4 regions of the Bacillus sp. Marseille-Q1617 genome follow, and region 1 is predicted to be linked to each of the others. Evidence: predicted binding sites of a transcription regulator. Region 1 holds the regulator's gene; each other region holds the start of a gene.
The links. The regulator Rex, encoded in region 1, represses fermentation and respiration genes when NADH is low (regulators of the CRP and FNR family bind a similar motif). The targets are predictions, from matches to a motif close to TTGTGAAATATTTCACAA.

Region 1 (5,652 bases):
CACCGAATCCAGGAGCTTTAACAGCCACTGCATTGAATGTTCCGCGAAGTTTGTTTACCACTAATGTTGCAAGAGCTTCACCTTCAACATCCTCAGCAACGATCAACAATGGCTTGCCTTGTTGTACCACTTGCTCAAGAACAGGAAGTACTTCCTGGATGTTTCCGATTTTCTTATCAGTGATCAAGATATATGGATTCTCAAGAACCGCTTCCATCTTGTCAGAGTCTGTTACCATGTATGGAGAAGCATATCCGCGGTCGAATTGCATTCCTTCCACTACATCAAGCTCAGTTGTGAATCCTTTGGATTCTTCGATTGTGATGACACCATCGTTTCCAACGCGCTCCATTGCTTCAGCGATCAGTTGGCCGACTTCTTCATCAGCAGCTGAAATCGCAGCAACTTGAGCGATTGAATCTTTGCCTTCGATTGGCTTTGAAATAGCTTTTAATTCTTCAACTGCAGTTTGAACCGCTTTTTCGATCCCTTTACGTACGCCTACAGGATTAGCACCCGCAGTTACGTTCTTAAGACCTTCACGGATCATCGCCTGTGCAAGAACCGTTGCAGTTGTTGTACCATCACCGGCAATTTCGTTTGTTTTGCTTGCTACTTCAGCAACAAGTTTAGCACCCATGTTTTCGAATGCATCTTCAAGTTCGATTTCTTTCGCAATGGTTACACCGTCATTTGTGATAAGCGGTGAACCGTATTTTTTCTCAAGTACCACGTTGCGTCCTTTTGGTCCAAGAGTTACTTTTACTGCGTTTGCTAATTGATCTACCCCGCGAAGCATGGAACGGCGTGCTTCTTCGCTAAATTTAATATCCTTAGCCATATTCAAAGTCCTCCTCTTATTGTTTAAAGTAATGTTTTATAATCGATTATTTAATTATTCGCCAACAACAGCCAGAATGTCACTGTCACGAAGGATCAGATATTCTGCGCCTTGGTATTTCACTTCTGTACCAGCATATTTACTGAAGATGATTCGATCGCCGACAGACACTTCAAGAGCAACGCGCTCACCGCTGTCAAGAACGCGACCTGTACCTACAGCAACAACTTTACCTTCCTGCGGCTTTTCCTTTGCGGAATCCGGAAGAACGATACCGCTTGCTGTTTTTTCTTCTGATTCGACTAGCTCGATAACGACGCGATCACCTAGTGGTTTTAACAAGTGAAACAACCTCCTTGAAATTATGTAAATAGTTTTTTATTAGCACTCGTTCGCTGTGAGTGCTAACACAATTATTATAATAATTAATTCGTTTTCATTTTGCAAGAGTCCTGCTTAAAATTTTTTTCGTCATTTTCCTCTTTTTTTCACACCTCTCTATCCTATGTCCGGGTTTGTCTTTGTATTCCTGTTTTAGTTTTTCATCTTCATATTCAGAATGGAACTATTCTGTTTTTTCTTCTGGCTTCAATTAGAAAACAACATAATAACCCTACCATTTGAACACTCCCCGATTTCTTAGTAGAATTGAACAAGATGACGGTTAAAGGAGACGAAACGTTGAAAAAACATTTTGGATATATATTGATTGCATATATTGTGATGCAGCTTTCGAGTATAGTAGGAGTTCCTCTTCTTTATAAAATCGGAGTGGACGTGCTTGGTGAGCCTGCAGATCAGGTGAAACAGCTTGTGCCGGGATATTGGCTGATGATCAGCTTTACCCTGACGCTTATCGTGGTGTGGGCGATTCTCCGCAAAAGTGAAACGAGCACAAACCTGGAGCGAAGTGCTCCCCTCAATGCCGGCAGCTCCATTGGCTGGGCGATTGCTGGAATATTCATTGCTTTCTTCGCTCAATCCATTGCAATTCAAATCGAATATGCACTTGGCATTAAGATGGGCTCTGAAAATACACAGATGATCATCGGGATCATTGAAAAAGTTCCATTGACGATGCTTGTGGCAGCAGTGATCGGGCCAATATTGGAGGAAATCGTGTTCAGGAAGATCATCTTTGGTGTCCTTTATGAAAAGATGAATTTCTTCTTTGCGGCACTTGTAAGTTCGATCATTTTTGCCCTCGCCCACTTCGAACCGGAGCATGTCATCCTGTATTCAGCAATGGGCTTTACATTCGCTTTTCTTTATGTAAAAACCAAGAGAATACTCGTGCCAATTTTTGCTCATGTGGCGATGAATACATCTGTCGTGCTGATACAATCTATCTATAAGGACGAAATTCAGAAAATCATGAAAGAAGCAGAACAAATTCAAGGATTTATTGGAGGATTATTTTCATGAGAAGATCACCGCTTTTCTCTGGAGTGATCTATCTCCTGCTCGGAATACTTTTCACATACTTTGCAATTCAGAATGTAAGAGATGATGGTTGGGGATTTTTCACTTATATGCTGGTCTTTCTGGCCACCCTTGATTTCGGGTCCGGACTCAGGATGATCATGATTCATTTCAAGATCAAAAAACAAATCAATAATAAAAAATAAGGATTGGTCCCCTCGGGGATCAATCCTTATTTATATCTTCTTCATATTGTTCCATCTCAAGCTTCTGCTCCGCTTCAAGCACCTTTTTATAGCCGATCTTCGAAATCCAGATGCTGATTTCGTAAAGGATGAATAACGGCACGGTCACCATCAAGTGTGAAACGACGTCAGGCGGCGTGATGAAGGCTGCGATGACCAACAAAATAAAGTAAGCAACCTTACGTACGTTTGCCATCATCATCGGTGTGATGATTCCCAGTCTCGTTAAGAACAGCATCGCGACTGGCAACTGGAATAAAAGACCGAATGGAATGGTTAATTGAAACAAGAAATGAAAATATTCGTTTATTCCTATGACTTGTTGTATTTCAAGACTGTCAGATAACGTCATCATGAATTCCACGACATACGGGAATAGGATGAAGTAAGAAAAGGACAGTCCGGCTAGAAATAATAATAGCGAGATAGGAATATAGCTGAGGGTCACTTTTCGCTCCGTTTCATATAATCCCGGACTGATAAATGACCAGACCTGGAATAAAATGAGCGGTGCGGTGAGGATCAGCGAAATGAATACCATCATTTCCATATAAATCTTGAGCGGGTCTGTCAGACGAAATGCATTCATCGTAAGCTCTTTGGCTTCGTCTGCATGCTGCAGATAACGAATCAGCGGTTCCGCGAGAAAGAAGCTTGCTACAAACGCTAACAAGAAGAAAACGACTACAATCATGAGTCGTTTTTGCAATTCTCCTATATGTTCATACATTGTCATGTCTTTTTGACTTTGACTCATGGCATTCATCCTACTCTACTCACTTAGCACTTTTGTTTTTATCGTCGTCGTCATCAGCTAAGCCTTTTGTTGCGTTTTTAAACTCACGTAATGTATTACCGAAAGCTTTCCCTAATTCAGGCAATTTCTTCGGGCCAAAAACTAGTAAAGCGACAATTAAAATGATTATGAGGCTACCTGGACCTACTGGCATAATGAGACACCTCCTCTTGTACTCTTCTATCATAACGTAAAGCGACAGAATTTTCTATTCCGTTATAATTCCATCTTGTGACATTTCCGTGTCATCTTCCGAATAATGCTTTAAAAAGTAAACCAGTGATTGCAACTCTACAGCCAGATCAATATGATGCACCCGGATATGATCTGGTACCGTCAGCCTTGCCGGCGTAAAATTGAGGATTCCCTTGATCTTTGAAGAGACCAATCTGTCTGTGATGTTTTGAGCAGAAGAAGCCGGCACAGTAAGGATGGCCACTTCAATATTCTGATCCTCAAGCTTCTCTTCCAGGTCATCCAGGTGGAATACCGGCACATCGCCGACCTGAGTACCAACCTTTGACTCATCCACCTCGAACGCCATCTCGATCTTCGTATTATTGTTTTTTATAAAATTATAATTAAGAAAGGCAGTTCCCAGGTTTCCGACACCAATCAGCACTACCTTGGTCAGGGCATCCTGATCCAGCGTCTTTCTGAAGAAAGAGAGAAGATAGTTAACATTATATCCATAACCCTTTTTCCCTAATGCACCGAAATAGGAAAAGTCCCTGCGGATCGTGGCCGAATCAACTTTTACTGCTTCACTTAATTCCTTCGATGACACCCTCTGCTTGCCAGATGAGTATAAATTCTTGATAAAACGGTAATAAAGCGGCAGCCGCTTTGCCGTTGCCTGTGGAATTTTCGTTGTATCCTGATTCATATTGCATTCCCCCACATCTATTCAAAAGCCCGTTGCATTGAACGCCCACACATCTGTGAACGCTTCCAAAATAACAGATAAACATTTTTAAGTCTCTCTACCCATCATACACTATATTCTATCCTATATGTGTGAAGATTAATAGTCATTCATAGGTATGTATGATTGCCGTTACCCTCTCAAATACGGTACACTAGCACTATGAAATAGAGGTGAAACGTCATGATTCTACTACAAGTGAATCAACTTAGCAAAAACTTTGGTGCAGATAATATATTATCGAACATCAAGCTTGAAATACAGACAAGGGACAGAGTCGCACTCGTCGGCCGCAACGGTGCAGGGAAGTCGACTCTATTAAAAATAATTGCCGGTCAGCTATCGCATGACGCCGGGGACATCACAAAACCTAAAGGCGTATCGATCGGCTACCTTGCCCAGAACACAGGACTGGAATCCGACTTATCCATCTGGGCAGAAATGCTTACCGTATTTGAGGGTCTGCGAGCTCAGGAGGAGCAGCTCCGTATTCTCGAAAAACAAATGGCCGACCCGTCCGTATACGAAAACGACGACGTCTATCAGCGTGTTTTAAAAGAATACGATCAGCTTCAGGTAAGCTTCAAAGAATCCGGCGGCTACCAATACGAAGCAGACATCCGGTCCGTCCTGCACGGGTTGAACTTTGCTGATTTTGACTATGAGACAAAAATCTCCACGTTAAGCGGAGGACAAAAAACCAGACTGGCACTGGGTAAGCTTCTCTTGACCAAGCCTGATATTCTCATCCTTGATGAACCGACCAACCATCTGGATATAGAGACTCTATCCTGGCTTGAAACGTACTTGCAAAGCTACGAAGGCGCTGTTCTGATTGTTTCCCATGACCGTTACTTCTTGGACAACGTCGTCAATCAAGTATATGAAATCTCCCGTAAACGGAGCAAGAAATTCATAGGAAACTACAGTAAATATCTTCAGCAAAAAGCAGAAGACTATGAGAAAGATGTAAAACTCTATGAACGCCAGCAGCAGGAAGTCGCAAAACTGGAAGACTTCATCCAGCGGAACATCGCCCGTGCGTCCACCACAAAAATGGCGCAGAGCCGCAGAAAAAAGCTGGAGCGTATGGAACTGATGGACAGGCCGCTCGGCGATGAGAAATCCGCTACCTTCGCATTCGGAATCGATCGACAAAGCGGAAATGATGTGCTGAAAGTTAACGACCTTTCAATCGGTTATGAAGAGGATGAAAAAATCTCCAGTCATATCGATTTTTCTGTAAAAAAGGGTGACAGCATTGCGCTCGTAGGTCCCAATGGAACTGGAAAATCCACTTTGCTTAAGACACTTGTGGATAAGCTTAAGCCTTTATCCGGCAATTTTAGTTTCGGCTCAAATGTATCAATCAGCTACTATGACCAGGAGCAGGCCGATCTTTCATCAAATAAAACCGTCCTCA
Region 2 (5,652 bases), 1.3 Mb from region 1:
GGACTTGTCATTGTAGTCGTTAGTATCGATATGAAGGAGTTCAAGATTGCTTCAGGCCCTGATTTGATTTCAAGAGGATTCGTTTATATGCGTGAATCCGGTGATCTAATCAATGAAGCTCAGAATCTGATTGCCAAGCATCTAAACAAAGTTCTTGAAAGAAGAACTTCTCAGTGGTCTGAAATCAAGAATGAAATCACTGATACATTGGCTCCATTCTTATATGAAAAAACGAAAAGACGTCCAATGATATTACCAATCATCATGGAAGTTTAATAAAAAGGCTCAGAGCATTTGCTCTGAGCCTTTTCATATGGGCTATAGGGAAAAAACCTTCTTTTCAAACCGGTTGATATCTGTGTCGGCACCAATGACGATCAGGATATCCCCCACCCTGATTTGCTCGTCAGCCTGAGGGGAAACGATTATATCCCTTTCTCGTTTGATGGCTACAATATTGATTCCATACTTGGCACGGATATCGAGATCAATCAGTGTATTTCCAGCCAAATGTTCATTTGCGACAATCTCTACAATGGAATGTTCATCAGAAAGCTCAAGGTAATCCAGTACGTTGTTGGAAATAATATTATGAGCGATTCTTCTCCCCATGTCGCGTTCTGGATGTACAACCTGATTGGCCCCTATTTTTCGAAGGACTTTTTCATGATAATCGTTCTGTGCTTTTACGGTAATCTTTTTGACACCTATTTCTTTTAACATAAGCGTAGTCAATACACTGGACTGAATATCATCACCGATCGCAACGATTACGTGATCGAAATTTCTGATCCCCAGGCTTTTCAAAACGGATTCGTCCGTTGAATCTGCCACAACGGCATGGGAAGCAATAGATGAAAATTCATTTACTTTATCTTCATCCTGATCGATGGCCATCACTTCCATCCCCTGGTCGGTCAAAGAACGGACGATGCTTCCGCCGAACCGCCCCAAGCCTATCACTACAAATTCTTTTTTCATAATAAATTCCCCCAGATTTTCCAGTAACATTCATATCTTTATTTTAGCATGAAGTTTATCATGATATCGATTTTGTAAGGTAAAAAAAGCAGAAAATCATGTTAGGATCACATGATTTTCCGCTTTCATCCGCCGATGAATTTTCACTGTTACTGCAATTCCTCAGAAGCTGTTCAATAGGTTATACCTGAGGTTGTTTTTCATTTCTTCCCTTTTACATAGTCTGCATCGAACAAAAATAATCTCATAAGTAAAATCAAAGAAGGGATCAATAGCAGCAGGCCTGCAACAAACGCAATCACGAGTGCCATACCCATTGTCGGGTTAGTTACACTAGATTCAATCGTTATATACGGTTTCAAGATATATGGCAAATGGGATGCGCCGTATCCAAAGAATGCAAAGAAAAACTGAAGCATGACCAATACAAATGCCGTTCCGAACTTCTTACGTTTGTAAATCAGGTAAGATGCCGCCAAAAAACTGGCTAATGAAAGCCCGAACATCCACCAGATATCAAGCGCATTCATAAAATGTTCTTGATTATGCTCCCTGAGCCCAACAAAAACCAAAAAACTGGCCAATATGGTTGGAGGGCTCCAGAACAATGAAAACTTCCTCAATACTTCCCGTGAATCCATGTCCCCTGCCCTATCTGCGTAATAAGTCAAAAAGGCTGCACTGATAAACAAAACAGAAACAATAGACAGAACAACCACGCTCCAAGAATAAGGGCTTGTAAACAATTCTCCCGCCAGGAATGTAACATTGCCGTCTGCCACTTCGAGAAATCCTCCTTCAGAAATCGTCAAAGCTGTTGATAAGGAAGCCGGAATCAATAACCCTGTCGCTCCGTAAAGAAAAAGATAGATGATGTTTTCCTTTGAACCATAATTATTGAATGCATAAAAGCTTCCACGAATGGCAAGCAGTATGATGGCAATACTCCCTGGTATCAGCAAAGCAGTTCCATAATAATAGGCTGCATCAGGGAAAAAACCGACAAGCCCTACGAAAAAGAACACAAAGAAAACATTTGTCACTTCCCATACGGGGGACAAGTACCGGCTAATCAGTACATTCAACGTATGCTCCTTATTTTTCAACCTACCATAAAAAGCAAAGAAACCGGCTCCGAAATCAATCGATGCCACAATGAGATAACCATAAAGGAAGATCCATAACACTGTAATCCCCACTATTTCCAAACTCATAGCCATTCCTCCTTTATTAAACCTAGAGTTAAACAGCAGCCCCTTCGATTCAAAACACTTTAGAAAACAGTTTATCTTTTAAGGGGCTGTCCGAGTCATTCAGTGCGTTTAGGAAAACGCTGTTCCAGCTCAGCTTCTGCCGGTTTATTCTTGAACATTTTGATTAATACGACTACACATAAAATCCCGAGCAGAATATATAGTGCAACAAACATCACAAACGTCAAGCCGACACCATCAGCTTTCGTCGCAGCATCCGCCACTTTCATATAGCCTCGGAGGATCCACGGCTGGCGTCCTACCTCTGCAAAAATCCAGCCGAATTCGATTGCCAGCATTGCAAGCGGACCGCTTGCCACGATCCCCCATAACAGAGGCTTGTTCCATTCATTCCGTTTCTTCCATTTCCAGAAAAGGATGAACACCCCTGATATGAAGATACTGTAGAATCCGATTGAAACCATGAGATCAAATAAATAGTGAATCCATAATGGCGGTCTTTCATCCTCCGGCGTCTCGTTTAATCCGATTACTTCATGCTCGAAAGAACTGCCGGCTAAAAAGCTCAGAAATCCGGGAAGCCTGATTTCGTTATGGACCTCGTTATTCTCATCCAAAGTACCGAACACAATCAAATCCGCGTTTTTCTCGGTTTCGAAATGCCACTCCGCAGCAGCCAGTTTTTCAGGCTGGTACTCAGCGAGGAACTTGGCAGACAAATCCCCTGCCAACGCTGTCGCAAACGCAAAAATAAGCGCGGATACCATCGTTAAGCGGAGAGCCTTGCGATGATACTCGCTTCCCTTTTTCTTTAAAATCGCAAAAGCCGTAATACCTGCCAAGATCAGAGCTGAAGTCAGATATGCTGTCGTCAGTACATGAAATACCTTTGTTGGTGTCGCAGGGTTAAGCATGGCTGCAATCGGATCGATATTGATCGCTTTCCCATCACTCAGCTCAAACCCCTGTGGTGTGTTCATGAACGCATTTACCGTCGTAATGAACAAAGCCGAAGCAGAAGACCCGATCATGACGGGAATGGTCAACAACCAGTGAATCCACTTATTCTTGAAGCGGTCCCACGTATATAAATAGATTCCAAGAAAAATAGCTTCAAAGAAAAACGCAAATGTTTCCATGAACAGCGGCAGTGCGATAACCTGCCCTGCTACCTGCATGAATGCAGGCCATAACATGGACAACTGGAGCCCGATCGCCGTACCCGTAACAACCCCTACTGCCACGGTAATCGTAAATCCTCTCGCCCACCTTCTTGCCAGTAAAATATAATGGGGATCATTACGCTTGATCCCCACAAATTCAGCAATCGATATCATAATTGGCACCCCTACACCAATCGTCGCAAAAATAATATGAAACGCGAGGGTCGTGGATGTCAGCATTCTACTCAATATCACACTATCTAATACCATTTCATTAATCCCCCTACCAGTTATTTCAGTTAATAACGAATACTTACTATTTATCACTTATTGGTTATTATAAAACCTTTTGAAGAGTTTGTGATGTATTGAACATGAATATTTTGTGACGTTTTTCACAAACTTTAGTTTGGTTATAGTTTATATGGTGTGGGTGGGTTGGGGCAAGGGATTTGCTTGTGTGGGGGATATTCCTTGCCAGGAAGTTTTTCTCAGCATCCCCCATACCCATATTAATCTGGAGATTTATAATATGTCCCTTTTCCATAACCATACTGAATTAAATTCATAGAGTTAAGTAAATATTGTGCGGTACGAGGTGATGAAATTTCAAGAAAGTCTCTTGCTTGCTTATTAGTAATAGTCGGTGCTATTAACAGGAAATAATCATTAATTGCTCGAACATGAGCATTTTTATCAAAATAGCTGCATTTCAAACAAAACCAAGAAGCTTGTTTCCTTATCATAGAAAACTCTTTACAATTTGTACATTGTACTCCTTTAGTAAAGTCTAATTCTATTTTATTTATCGGGAATGGTTTGTGCTCTCTTAAGAGTAATTTGGAAAGGCGCTTCAACTCTTTGTCACTGAGGTGAGGAGTATGGAAGATATTTAGTAGGTTATGAATTTTAGGAAGCAGGCTTTCAATTTTAACGGTTTTTTCAAGCACTTTTGTATCACTTGAAGAAGCAGTAAGAATTGACGTGGGATTTGTAAAAACTACTAAGAACTCAATTGGAATGACGGGTATCTTCATTTTCTTTAACACGCCTGATAAGTGGATTCTGTACTTTTCACATTGGGCAATAGGACTCGCAAAAGCTGATACCTCACCATTAAGGGTTCTCTTTAACTGACCGAACTCATTAGAAATATCAAGGTGGCCAGAAATATTTTTAATTTCCAGAATTAGCAGAACGTATTTTGTTAGGATCAGTGAATCAATTTGGAAATAGGTATTACCAACAGGGATACACAGGTCATTAATGATGTATATATCCTTATCGTCGATGGTGCTTAACTGACGATCTACTTTGCATTCACCATTATATCCTGCCCAAGCTTTTAATAAGCCTTCTTCAATTTTGGGGCGCAAATCAGATAGAGGATGAAGCCTTTTTAGTGAGGCTTCATTATACAAAATAATTTTGGGGACTGGGCGTTCTCTTAGAAACACTTTTTCACTCCTTTAATTGATGTATTATTTTTCCATTAGTTCTTTATTCTCTATTTACCGGTAAAAACCCTTTTTTTGTAAAAATTCTTCTGATTCAAAATTGTATAGATGAAATAAGAATTTGCAAGCTGACAAATTCCAAAGATCATTAATAGTAATGTTGATTCCTGTCTAACTCTTAGCGTAAATGGAAAAATGGAAAGATTATCAACGAAAATATTAGGTTATCAACGTTTTTATTGCGGTATCAACGAAAAATTTGGATTTATCAACATTTTTTATAATTTATCAACCTAAAATACCAACTTACCGACAATTCTTCAAATTTCGACAAACCTCACCACCTTACCGCCTCCCTCCCATTCCACTTCCAAAAACGTCCCCACCACCGCCCCCAAACAAAAAAACCCCGCACACCAAGTGCAGGGTCCTTCCAAAATCTCAAAACTCACACAAACTCAATCCTACATAGCCTCGAGCATCTTAAACTGTGATTTCACCAGCTCGTAATAATCGCCCTCCTGGTCCATGAGTTCATCATGGTTTCCGGATTCCTTGATCTTTCCTTGTTCAAGGACAAAGATGTTATCAGATTCGCGGATGGTCGATAGCCGGTGTGCAATGATGATCGCTGTGCGTCCGGCAAGCAGTTTCTTCAAGGCGTTTTGAATCTTTACTTCTGTTTCTGTGTCGATGGAAGCTGTGGCTTCATCCAAAATGATGATGCGCGGATTAGCGAGAAGCGCGCGGGCAAATGACAAGAGCTGTCTTTCGCCGACGGATAAGACGTTTCCTCTTTCTTCAACCTCGGTATCATACCCGTCAGAAAGTTTCTCG
Region 3 (5,652 bases), 790 kb from region 1:
GAACGACCTTCCTGAGGGCGAGGTATTCTATACAAGGCTCACCCAAGTGGCAGCAATCATGATTAACACAAAATAATATAGAAGACAGATAAGAGAGGCTGGGACATGAGTGTTTTAGTCTAAGTAAAACCCGAACTAATATGTCCTCTAAGAGGCTTATTAGTTCAGGTTTTTAATAGTTTAGATGTTCAAGTAGATTTTAGCTATTTCCAGCGGTTGATTGGAGTGCAAGACGAAGACTCCTGCGGGAAGAGTAGCTTATAAGAAAAGCGGAAGGGCTTTGAAGAGAGGTGGGGGGCATAAGACGAATCGGCCTGGAAGGCGCTCTTTGCCTTCTTGGTCGGTTTGGCTTATGACCTGTGCCTCTAAGCCCTGCAGCTAGACATGTGAGACCCCGCAGGCTTGCCGAGGAGGCTCACGGGCTACCCGCGGAAAGCGAAGTCTTGCACGGAAATCAATAGCGGCATTAAGAGTCTATACTGAAATTGTTCGTCTTTACTCTTTTTGTTCTAAATCAAATCTTCTGTACCGCACGAGGGAAAAGAATATTATTTTCCAAGTGGATATGCTCGAATAAATCGGATTCCAGTTCTTCCAGCCGCTGATAAACAAGGCGGTAGGTTCCGCATGCACCCAGAGGAGGGGTGAAATCATTTGTGACCTTTCGGATTTCTTTTATGATATCCCCTGCATGTTGATGCTCGTCTTCCAACGCCGAAAGAATGGTCAATAATCTCTCTTTGTTTTCAGGCTTTGGATCTTCTTCGAATGCAATAAGTGCCGGGAAGTCTTCCATTTCTTCCTTGATCGTATGCTGCTCAAGATCAGCCTTCAACTGATGGAACAGTTTATGAATCTGTGCTAAATGGGGGTGCTGTGCCCCATGAACGCGAAGTACCTTCGTCACATAAGGAGTCAGTTTCGGCAGTTCTTCATTTAAGTAACGGTGGTGTTTACCGACGATATATTGAATCAACTCCGTGGATGAAGCCTGTTCCCAGTTGATGGTGGATTCGCTCAATCTCTTCGCTTCATCATACAGTGCATTTAACTCCGTGAGGATTTCTTCTGAAGAAAGATTCCTTTCTTCGATCGCTTCAATTAAAGGGCGATTTCCTCCGCAGCAAAAGTCGATTCGATTCGCCTTGAAAAAGTCGCTTGCTTTCGGAAATTCTGTGACGATATTCCCTATTATGGATGACTCTGTGAATGTTTGTGTCATTGTAATCCCTCCATATTGTTGTGTTACTTGTATAACTGTCTTTATCATATCAACAACTGAACGAGAGTTTTGTGATACATATCACAGATCGGAATGAAGTTCATCACTGGTTAACTTCATTTCTGACAGCCATTCTCTGCGACAAAGTCACCCGTCCATATCCGCGATCAGTGAATGATTTCCTCTTTCAGTTTGTCAGGGTCGATGACATAGAAGCCTGAGGTATCAAGCTCGATAAGATCTTTTTTCCTTAGCTGGTTAAGGGTTCTGCTGACTGTTTCACGCGAGGTGCCGATCATGTTGGCGAGTTCTCTGTTCGTAAAATGGGTGGTGATTTTATACAGGTTTTCTTGCTTCACACCATTGGACTTTGATAGACGCAGTAGAAGCATAATGACCTGTTCATACGTATTGTGGAGAATTTTCTCTTCCAAGCGGCTTTGAAGATCGACAATTTTACCCCCTAGAACCCGGAATAACTTAATGCAAAGCTCTGGGTGTTGAATCAGGATTTTCTCGAAATCTTTAATGGGGGTGACGATGAGCTGGGCCTTTTTTATGACCTCGGCGTTAGCAGGAAAAGTCCCCTGCCTGAAAAAACCGGCGTGAGGGAACATTTCACCATCCTCGAGTACCGATACGATCTGTTCTTTTCCGGTTGCATCAGTTTTATAAATTTTCACGATGCCGGAGTGGATGAAGAAGACGCGGTCGAGAGGTTCTTCCTGCATGAAAATAATCGAACGGGCATTATATATTCTTGACGACGAAATCGATATGATCGGCTGCAGCTCCTCGTCAGACAGCTCCTTGAATAATGGAACGGTTTGCAGATGCTTTTTAATCTCTTCTTTTTTTAACATGGAGGACTCCTTTCTGTGTTTGAACTATCATCACTATCACCATCTAAACACTCTTTTTCCTCATGCTCTTCGGTATATACACACATGCTGGTTCGCTTTCCATGTAATCGCCTGTCAGCGCATAGGCTCTTGAGCGGGAACCTCCGCAGACGTAGCGGAATTCGCATTGTCCGCATTTCCCTTTATATTTATCAGGATTTCTCAGGTCTTTAAAAATAGGTGAGTGCCGGTAAATTTCTGATAGCGGCTGCTGTCTTACATTCCCGGCTTTGATGGGGAGAAGTCCGCTGGGATAGACGTCCCCGATATGGGAAATGAAGACAAATCCATTCCCGTCATTTATTCCTCTCGGTGCCCGTCCCAGACCATCAAATTGACCAGTTTTGCCTGAGTGTAAAGCATCCTGGTATTGGATCTTTTTTTGTTTATCTTTATTTTGTCTCATTTTTTCTGAGATGACCACACGGCGGTAATGCTGCGCGGCAGTGGTTTTTATATCGAAAGGCACCCGGAGGCTTAATTGATTCAGCCAGCGGAATACGTTTTCGTGCTCCACGGGTGAAATCATGTCTGCTTCTTTACCTCTTCCGATTGGCACAAGGAAGAAGACACTCCACAACACGCAATTTAACTCCTCTACCAATTCGGCCATTTCTTCAAGCATGTCGACATTATAGCGGGAGATGACGGTGTTGATTTGAAGAGGAAGTTCAAGTTCGTGAATGTAGTTGATCGCATTCATGGTCAAGTCGAATGAACCGGATGTTCCCCTGAAATGGTCATGTACTTCTGCTGTCGGTCCGTCCAGACTGAACGCCCAGCGAGCAAGACCTACTTCTTTCGCTTTCTCAATGGATTCCTTGGTAACATTGGGTGTTGCGCTTGGTGTCATGGAGACACGCACTCCTTTTTGAATCGCATAGGATGCAATGTCATATACGTCAGGCCGCATGAGCGGATCTCCGCCTGTGAACACCAGCATGGGGTTATTCATTTCATAGATGTCATCTATCAGTTTTTTTCCTTCTTCGAAATCCAATTCAAGCGGATGGCGTTTGTACTGTGCTTCTGCCCTGCAGTGAAGACAGTGAAGCTCACACGCTCTTGTTAATTCCCAGATGACGATAAATGGGTTTTCGTCGAAATTCATATCAAACATCTTATTTCCTCCCATCTTGCAATGATTGAAAGATTGATATGTTTAATGATATAGAAGGATGAGAGAGTAGTAAGTGAATTACATCACACACTTTCTTTTCTCTAAGGAGTAAGATAAAGGCATCATCGATAGGAAAGCAGGTGTATGATTGTGATAATGGTCCTTCCCAAACAACATGGTGCCTGGGCTATGCTATTGATTCCTTATATCCTGGGGATCTCTGCAAGCACCTTTCACCTTATTCACATTCCTTTGTTTATTGGCTGGTTCTTACTGTATCTTGCCACTTATCCTTTGATCCTGGTCGTGAAGGGGAAAAAGGTGTCCTTCTATAGTAAATGGGCATTCGGTTATTTAGCCGCGTCATTCGTTTTTTTAACAATCGTTTTGGTTTATGACTGGCAAATGGTCTTCTTCGGCTTAGCAATGATTCCTTTCTTTCTATTAAACATCTACTTTGTAAAGACAAAAAATGAGCGGGCACTTGCGAATGATCTATTCGCCATTTGTGTATTTTGTATTGGGGGGCTTGCCAGTTTTTACGTGAGTACAGGCAGTCTGACTGTTGAAGGGTGGAATATTGCTCTGTTGTCATTCTTGTATTTTGCAGGTAGTACATTTTTTATTAAATCAATGATAAGAGAAAAGAAAAACACAAGGTTCAAATGGTGGTCATGGGGCTATCATGCATTTGTCATTTTCCTGCTATTCCTTTGGAAGGAATCCTGGATGTGGACGCTGCCATACGTTCCAAGCTTGATCCGGGCCATTTCCCTTCACGGTAAAAAATTGACAATCATGCAGCTGGGAATCATAGAAATCATAAACTCTTTCTTTTTCCTTCTACTTACAACCATCTTGCTATAAAATCCCGTCCCCCGCTGCTGATTTAAAGGAGCGGGGGACGGGATTTTCATTTGAATTTCTGGTCTATGGCTTCTGCCAGCTGGCTGTAGTGATGAAATAAGCTGGTATCTTCGCAGTAAATGGATGGAGTTTCAGACGTTTCGATTGGTTCTTCGATTGGGAGTTTTGCCAAAACGTCTGTATCTAATCGCTCTGCTAACAGATCCCCTCCGCCTTTTCCGAACAAGAAATATTTTTCACTGCTTTCTTTCGGCTGAAAGTACGACATATTTTCAATGACGCCTAAAATATCGTGCTTCGCTTTCAGTGCCATAGTTCCTGCTCTTTCAGCTACAATCGAAGCTGTTTGATGAGGAGTGGTGACAATGATTTCTTTGCTTTGCGGAATGTTCAGGTGCATATCGAGAGCGATGTCCCCGGTGCCTGGAGGCATATCGAGAATGCAGTAATCCAGCTCTCCCCACATCACATCCTTACTGAAATGCTCGACCATCTTTCCTAACATCGGTCCGCGCCAGACGACAGGGTCGTTATTTTTTATAAGAAATCCCATCGACATGATTTTTACCCCGTGAGACTCCACAGGAATGATCTTTCCGTTGAAAGTTTTGGGGCGGCTGTCCACATTCATCATTTTCGGGATGCTGAAGCCGTAAATATCCAAATCGATCAAAGCGACGCTTTTTCCTTGTCTTGCGAGAGATACAGCGAGATTCGTTGATACCGTCGATTTTCCTACTCCGCCTTTTCCACTTGTTATAGCGATTACATTACCTGATAGCATGTTCACACCTCTTTCACAAATTTTAGGTAAATTTCCATCGTGTGACGTACTTCACAGTCTGAAAAATAGTCTTTCTGTACAATGATTACAAGTTGAAAAATTAATCAACGTAATCAATTTACCAAATATACAACTGCGTTGATGTTAAAAAAGTCACATGGAGGTTGGGCAAGATGAGAAAGACGCTCGAACGCTCGTTTTATTCAAAAACCAGTCAAAAATCATTTTTCATTATCCTTTTTTTGATTTTCACATCATGGATCGGGACCGAACAGTTTTTACATTTTGATATGGCTTTAATGGGGTATTTTATTTCTTCCTTAATATTTGCCATCGGATTGACGATACGGATGTCTTCCTGGCTCATCCGGCCGGCGACCCATCAGGTTATCAAACGGAGTCTCTCGAATTTGAAAACCAGTTCAAGGAAAAAACGTAATTTAATTTCAATCGGTAAAACCGCATTTGAGAATATCTTTTTACAGAAATTCATTTTTAAAAGAGGGATCTACCGTGGTGTACAGCATTTCCTTATTGCCTGGGGGTGCATAGGATCCTTTGCGATTACATTCGGTCTGACGTTCGGCTGGATGCACTTCGAACTTGTCGATCCCGAAACCTACACCATTGTTGTGATGGGAGTAGAGACGATTTCGATGGCCGCTCATGGATTATTCGCAGAAATGGTATATAACGGCTTAAACATCACCGCCACGATGGTGCTGATCGGTGTCACCATGGCACTTGCAAGAAGGAT
Region 4 (5,652 bases), 800 kb from region 1:
CAGAAGAAACATTCGGTTCTGGTCAGGTTCCTGGCTGCGCCCTGTATTCAGGAACAGATGCCTGATGTTTGGCGTTCGCGATGTCTTCAGATGATAGCGCCCATCCCGGAGTAGCAGGAACGGAGCGATATGCCCCCTTGCATAGCTGCTGAAATCCCAAAAGCTGATAGGAAATGCACCTGGAATAATCAGGACTTCAATCGGAATTGGCATCAGATATCGCCACTCATACTGACCATGAACCGCAAGCATCAGCTTCGTAAGCGTATGAGCCTCCTCCAGTCCCCCTTTCTCCTTGATGAACCTTTCCGCTTTTTTCAAACGAGGGTCTTTTTCATCTAGAAGGCCACTGAATCTCAACGCAAAGTAAGCTTCAATCGTAGCCGATAGATTCCCTTCTTCCTCATCCACGAACACCTTCCACGTCCCTTCTTCCGTCTGCATATTCAGAAGTCTTCTGACCAATTGATAGACAAGCTCATCTTCCTTCAAAAATAAAGAACGGATCAAGATGATCATATAGGCATCCGTCAGCAGACTGTTTTCAAAACAAAACGACCAGCTGCCGTCAGGATTCTGTTTCCGCCGAAGTTCTTCCACCATTTTATTGGCTGTTTCTTTAATTTCCCTTTTCACACGCAGTCCTCCCGCCCTCTTGTTAGGTGTCTTTGATATGTATATGTTTTTGCTGAGCTGGTTAGTAGCCTATAGGCAGGTGCTTAAAACATGATATCGTGCTTATACATTCATCCCACAAAAAAATGCCGAACCCTCATTCCATATAGGTTCAGCATTTATGACATTCCAATTTATTAAAATATTTCTTATGTCTATCCAGCTTATCCACCAATATACGACATCTCGATTTTACGATTCTTCTGGCTTTCTTCGGTGCGGACTTCAGAATAACGGTCCTCCCGCTTTTCCCAAATAGATTGGATCGTTGCAGCAATTTCTTCATCAGATGCACCTGAACGGAGCATGTCTCTTAAGTCATATCCTTCTGAGGCGAACAGACAGGTATAAAGCTTTCCATCTGTTGATAACCGCGCCCTCGTACATGAACCGCAGAATGTTTCCGTGACTGAAGAGATAAACCCTACCTCTGTATTGGTTCCTTTGTGGCGATATCTCTTAGCCACTTCTCCAAAGAAGTCCTGCTTAACAGGTTCGAGCTGATAATGCTCCTGAATCATATCAAACAGCTGTTTTTTTGAGACGACGTCTCTAAAATTCCAGCCATTCGTACAACCAACATCCATATATTCAATAAAACGCAGTGTAATGTTTTCTTCCTTAAAGAAACGAACCATCGACAATATTTCCTGATCATTTAACCCTTTCTTGACAACCATGTTCACCTTGACTTCAAGCCCGGTATCTCTTGCTGCGAAGATTCCCTTCAAAACAGCCGAGACACTCGTATTCATATTATTTATTTTTTTGAACACTTCATCATCAAGAGAATCAAGACTGACATTTACCCGGCATATGCCTGCTTCTTTCAGCGCTTTCGCATGCTTTGCCAGGAAAACTCCATTTGTTGTTAACGTGACGTATTTAATTCCATCCATCGCCGAAAGACGTTTAACCAACACCGGAAGATCTTTTCTCAGCAACGGTTCCCCGCCGGTTAAACGAATCTTCTCCACTCCATATTCCGCAAATAATTCCGCCAAGCGGACAATTTCCTCAAAGGAAAGAATTTCATCTTTTTTCATAAAGGGATAATCAGCCCCGAAAATCTCTTTAGGCATGCAGTAACTGCATCTGAAATTACAACGATCCGTTACTGAAATTCTTAAATCACGCAACGGTCGTTTTCGGGTATCGAGAACATTCTTCATTTTCTCGCACTCCTTACTTTTTGTACCGATTTGTGTTCATCTTAACATGAAGAATCAGTGCTCATTATGATGTTTGTCACAGTCCTCCCTTTTAAAGATTTCCAAATCATGGACTGTATTCACATTTCTAAAGGATACGCCCGCATTTTTCCCCATCTTTTTTTCCTCAATATAGTGAACATCTATCTTCTCCACTAAAGACTGCATCCTGTAGTTTCCTGTAAGCAACTGCTCATAAATCACATCTTTGAGAGAATAATGATACGCTGCAATCAAAAACTGTTTTTTCCCCTCAATGATGGGAATGATCGCTTTGCACCCTGTTCCATCAGCCTCAATGATTTGCTCTATAATGGAGGAATTGATATAAGGAACATCAATCGGCAGCAGAACATACCATTCAACCGGTGCCATTTCTGACATAGCGGTATACATTCCTCCAAGCGGCCCACTTTCTTCGAAGGATGCATCATCCACTATGACAGTCATTCCGGCTACAGCTTTATACTCTCTCTCCAGTTCCCTATTTGTGACCAAAACACAGCTCTCTACAGCTTTCTTCATCGCTCTTATTGACCATTCATAAAAAGGAACTCCTTTATAAAGGGCAAATCCTTTATTTGAACCAAATCTTCTTGACTTGCCTCCTGCGAGAATCACGCCCATCACGTTCTTTCTATCCATAAAGTGTAAATCTTCCTTTCCAGAATATAGTTGTAAACGTAAGCATAACATGTTACTTTAAATGCAATAGTGATAAAAGTTACATGTAAAATACATGTTATCTAGTAAATGTTATTGGTACTCAAATTTAGGAGTGGTGATACCTTAATGGAATTGAATAAAAAAAGAAAAAGCGACCTTTCCACTGTTTCAGAGGATTTGGCTTCTTTATTACAGTCAATCGGAACTCCACGTAAAATAAAAAAAGGGACTTTTTTATTTCAAGAAGGGGAAGAAGCAGCTGAATTATATCTGATTAAATCCGGGATTTTTCAAATTAGCAAGCTGAGTCTTGAAGGCAAGGAATTGAACATGCGAATATGTAAAAAGGACGACTTTATTGGAGAATTGACGCTTTTCTCTGATGATGCCACTTACATGTTAAGTGCATACACATTAGAAGAAGGAGAAGTTCACGTCATACAAAGAGATACGTTAGAAAAAAATCTAATCAACGATGCCCCCCTAACCTTCGAATTTATGAAATGGATTTCAACTCATCTTAGAAAAAACCAATCAAAAATCCGTGATTTAGTCATGAACGGAAAAAAAGGCGCCCTTTATTCCACCATTATCCGTATTTCAAACTCTTATGGGATTAAAAATGAAAAAGGAATTCTTCTCGATATTCATCTCACCAATCAGGAATTGGCCAAATTTTGTGCTGCGACGAGAGAAAGTGTGAACCGCATGCTGAGTGAATTAAAGAAAAAGAATATCATTGATTATACATCTGACGGCAGGATCATCATCCTGGATCTAGAATACCTCAGGGAAGAAATCGGTTGTGAAAACTGTCCAATTGATATTTGCAATATAGATTAAGAGAATATGAGGCGGTCTCAACGTAAAGTTGAGGCCGCCTTTTTATATTCCAATAACTGTGAAAAGTGTCACAGTTATTTTTCAGGGATTCTTTTATAATGATGAAAATGCATTGATTAGAGGGGGAGAAAGAATGCATAAGCAGGATTATCTGCTTTACCTGAAAAGTCTCAGCTTGTTTCAAGACATTGGGAATAGTCAACTGAAAAGGATAGTGGAAGCTTCAAGCATCATAAAAAAAGAAAAGGATGACATTATTTGCTTACAAAAGAGAAACACGATGATCCTCATATTATCCGGTTCTCTTCACGTTCACATGAAAGAATCCCAGCATTCTCAATATAAAATGGGGTCATTAACAACAAATGATATGTTTATGCCGAGTGTCTTTCTTCAATATCATAAGAATGGGGACTCAATTAGTCTCGAGGTGAGAGAAACCACAATATATATGGAAGTCCCTCTTCCATTAATCATCAACATATCGGACCAGCATCCGTTGCTGCAAAGAAATATATTGCGGTCTTTTCATAAAAACTTGAAAAGCTCTTATGAAGAAATTGTGAATTTAATGAGCTGAGGAGTTTCTCATGTGAAGTTTCTTTGTCTCGTGTGATGAACTTCACAACCTTATCCGTGCACCGTTGTTAGGATATGGATATAGATTTTCATTTTTATAGGATTGAAAGGAGAATCATCCAATGAAGAGTACAAAAATCCAGCTGCCTCTTCAAACATCAAGTCTCATCGCCGGGTTTATGGTATGGGTGCTCATTTCTTCACTTATGCCGAATATTCGTCAGGATATTGATTTAACGAACGGAGAAGTTGCCTTAGTAACCGCGATCCCGGTCATTTTGGGAAGTGTGCTTCGCATCCCGATCGGATATTACACAAATCGTTTCGGTGCCAGATTAGTCTTCACGTTAAGCTTTATCGCGTTATTATTCCCTGTATTCTACATCAGTCAAGCTGACTCACTCTCGGATTTAGTCATTGGAGGTCTCTTGATAGGGATAGGAGGAGCGACTTTTTCAATAGGGGTAACCTCTCTACCTAAATATTATCCTTCAAGCAAGCACGGATTCATTAACGGAATATATGGATCGGGTAATATCGGTACTGCGGTAACCGCATTTGCCGCCCCTGTCCTCGCCAGCTCATTTGGATGGGTGACAACGGTCCGCTTCTATCTTGTCTTACTGTTAGCTTTTGCTATTTTAAACTTTGTATTTGGTGATCGCAAAGAAAAGAAAGTGAATGTTTCAATCGTTAAACAGGTAAAAGAAGTATACCGGAATTCAACGTTATGGGCGTTATGTTTATTTTACTTCATCACTTTTGGATCTTTTGTCGCATTCACCATTTATTTACCAAACTTCTTGGTGAATGAATTTAATTTAACACCGGTTGACGCTGGTTTACGTACGGCAGGCTTCATCGCTTTATCAACATTTATGCGCCCGATCGGCGGATGGCTGTCTGATAAATTCAATCCGTATTTCATCCTGTTGTTTGTCTTCGGGGGATTAACATTTTCAGGTGTATTATTATCTTTCTCTCCTACGATTGAGTTATATACCACTGGTGTATTGACAGTCGCGGCCTGCGCGGGGATTGGGAATGGAACGATCTTCAAACTGGTCCCGCTCTATTTCACCAAACAGGCGGGTATCGTAAATGGTCTTGTGGCGGCCATGGGAGGTCTGGGAGGATTCTTCCCTCCATTAGTGTTAACAACCGTCTTCAGTTTGACGGGGCACTATGCCATCGGATTCATGGCTTTATCCGAATTCGCCCTTCTCAGTTTTGTCATCGTATTATGGATGACGTTCCGTGAAAAATTAAAGCTGGAAAATAAAGTACTTGAAAACACTGCCCAGGGAATGATGGTCACAAACGAAGAGGGGGTCATCGAACGGGTAAATCAGGCTTTCACTAAAGTAACCGGCTATGAAAAAGAAGAAGCCGTTGGACAGAAACCAAGTATTCTTCAATCCGGCCGGCATGATCAGCATTTTTATTCAGCTCTGTGGAATGAATTAAAAGATCAAGGATATTGGCAAGGTAAAATCTGGAATAAACGAAAAAATGGAGAAGTCTATTTAGAGTGGCTGACTATATCAGAGGTTTGCAATGATGCCGGCGATGTAAAGTATTATGTGGGACAGTTCAGCGATATTTCGGAAAGCAAAAGAAAAATCAACTAGCTTCATTGAAGCTGTTCCCTATCAACAGGGAACAGCTTCTCTTTACT

Region 2: a site for Rex is predicted at 3,742-3,759, ahead of HWX64_RS07495 (cytochrome ubiquinol oxidase subunit I). Genes of this name have one in related genera too.
Region 3: a site for Rex is predicted at 3,316-3,333, ahead of HWX64_RS04715 (TIGR04053 family radical SAM/SPASM domain-containing protein). Genes of this name have one in related genera too.
Region 4: a site for Rex is predicted at 4,006-4,023, ahead of HWX64_RS04810 (nitrate/nitrite transporter). Genes of this name have one in related genera too.

Annotation. Positions count from the first base shown of each region.
Region 1 is NZ_CAHJXM010000001.1:160,874-166,525, reverse strand. Features, by position in the region: gene groL (chaperonin GroEL) at 1-841, opposite strand, end outside; gene groES (co-chaperone GroES) at 896-1,183, opposite strand; gene HWX64_RS00960 (CPBP family intramembrane glutamic endopeptidase) at 1,523-2,266, shown strand; gene HWX64_RS00955 (YdiK family protein) at 2,263-2,469, shown strand; gene tatC (twin-arginine translocase subunit TatC) at 2,489-3,265, opposite strand; gene HWX64_RS00945 (twin-arginine translocase TatA/TatE family subunit) at 3,285-3,458, opposite strand; gene HWX64_RS00940 (redox-sensing transcriptional repressor Rex) at 3,513-4,190, opposite strand; gene HWX64_RS00935 (ABC-F family ATP-binding cassette domain-containing protein) at 4,413-5,652, shown strand, end outside.
Region 2 is NZ_CAHJXM010000001.1:1,499,165-1,504,816, reverse strand. Features, by position in the region: gene rnjA (ribonuclease J1) at 1-276, shown strand, start outside; gene HWX64_RS07505 (TrkA family potassium uptake protein) at 319-981, opposite strand; gene HWX64_RS07500 (cytochrome d ubiquinol oxidase subunit II) at 1,182-2,195, opposite strand; gene HWX64_RS07495 (cytochrome ubiquinol oxidase subunit I) at 2,291-3,628, opposite strand; gene HWX64_RS07490 (nuclease-related domain-containing protein) at 3,871-4,815, opposite strand; gene HWX64_RS07485 (ABC transporter ATP-binding protein) at 5,280-5,652, opposite strand, start outside.
Region 3 is NZ_CAHJXM010000001.1:945,976-951,627, forward strand. Features, by position in the region: gene HWX64_RS04700 (globin) at 1-76, shown strand, start outside; partial or broken gene HWX64_RS21860 (hypothetical protein) at 353-577, shown strand; gene ric (iron-sulfur cluster repair di-iron protein) at 515-1,222, opposite strand; gene HWX64_RS04710 (Crp/Fnr family transcriptional regulator) at 1,390-2,085, opposite strand; gene HWX64_RS04715 (TIGR04053 family radical SAM/SPASM domain-containing protein) at 2,129-3,244, opposite strand; gene HWX64_RS04720 (YwiC-like family protein) at 3,389-4,111, shown strand; gene HWX64_RS04725 (Mrp/NBP35 family ATP-binding protein) at 4,158-4,895, opposite strand; gene HWX64_RS04730 (MFS transporter) at 5,069-5,652, shown strand, end outside.
Region 4 is NZ_CAHJXM010000001.1:963,740-969,391, reverse strand. Features, by position in the region: gene HWX64_RS04835 (prenyltransferase/squalene oxidase repeat-containing protein) at 1-636, opposite strand, end outside; gene moaA (GTP 3',8-cyclase MoaA) at 840-1,847, opposite strand; gene HWX64_RS04825 (molybdenum cofactor guanylyltransferase) at 1,902-2,531, opposite strand; gene HWX64_RS04820 (Crp/Fnr family transcriptional regulator) at 2,679-3,395, shown strand; gene HWX64_RS04815 (hypothetical protein) at 3,529-3,975, shown strand; gene HWX64_RS04810 (nitrate/nitrite transporter) at 4,097-5,605, shown strand.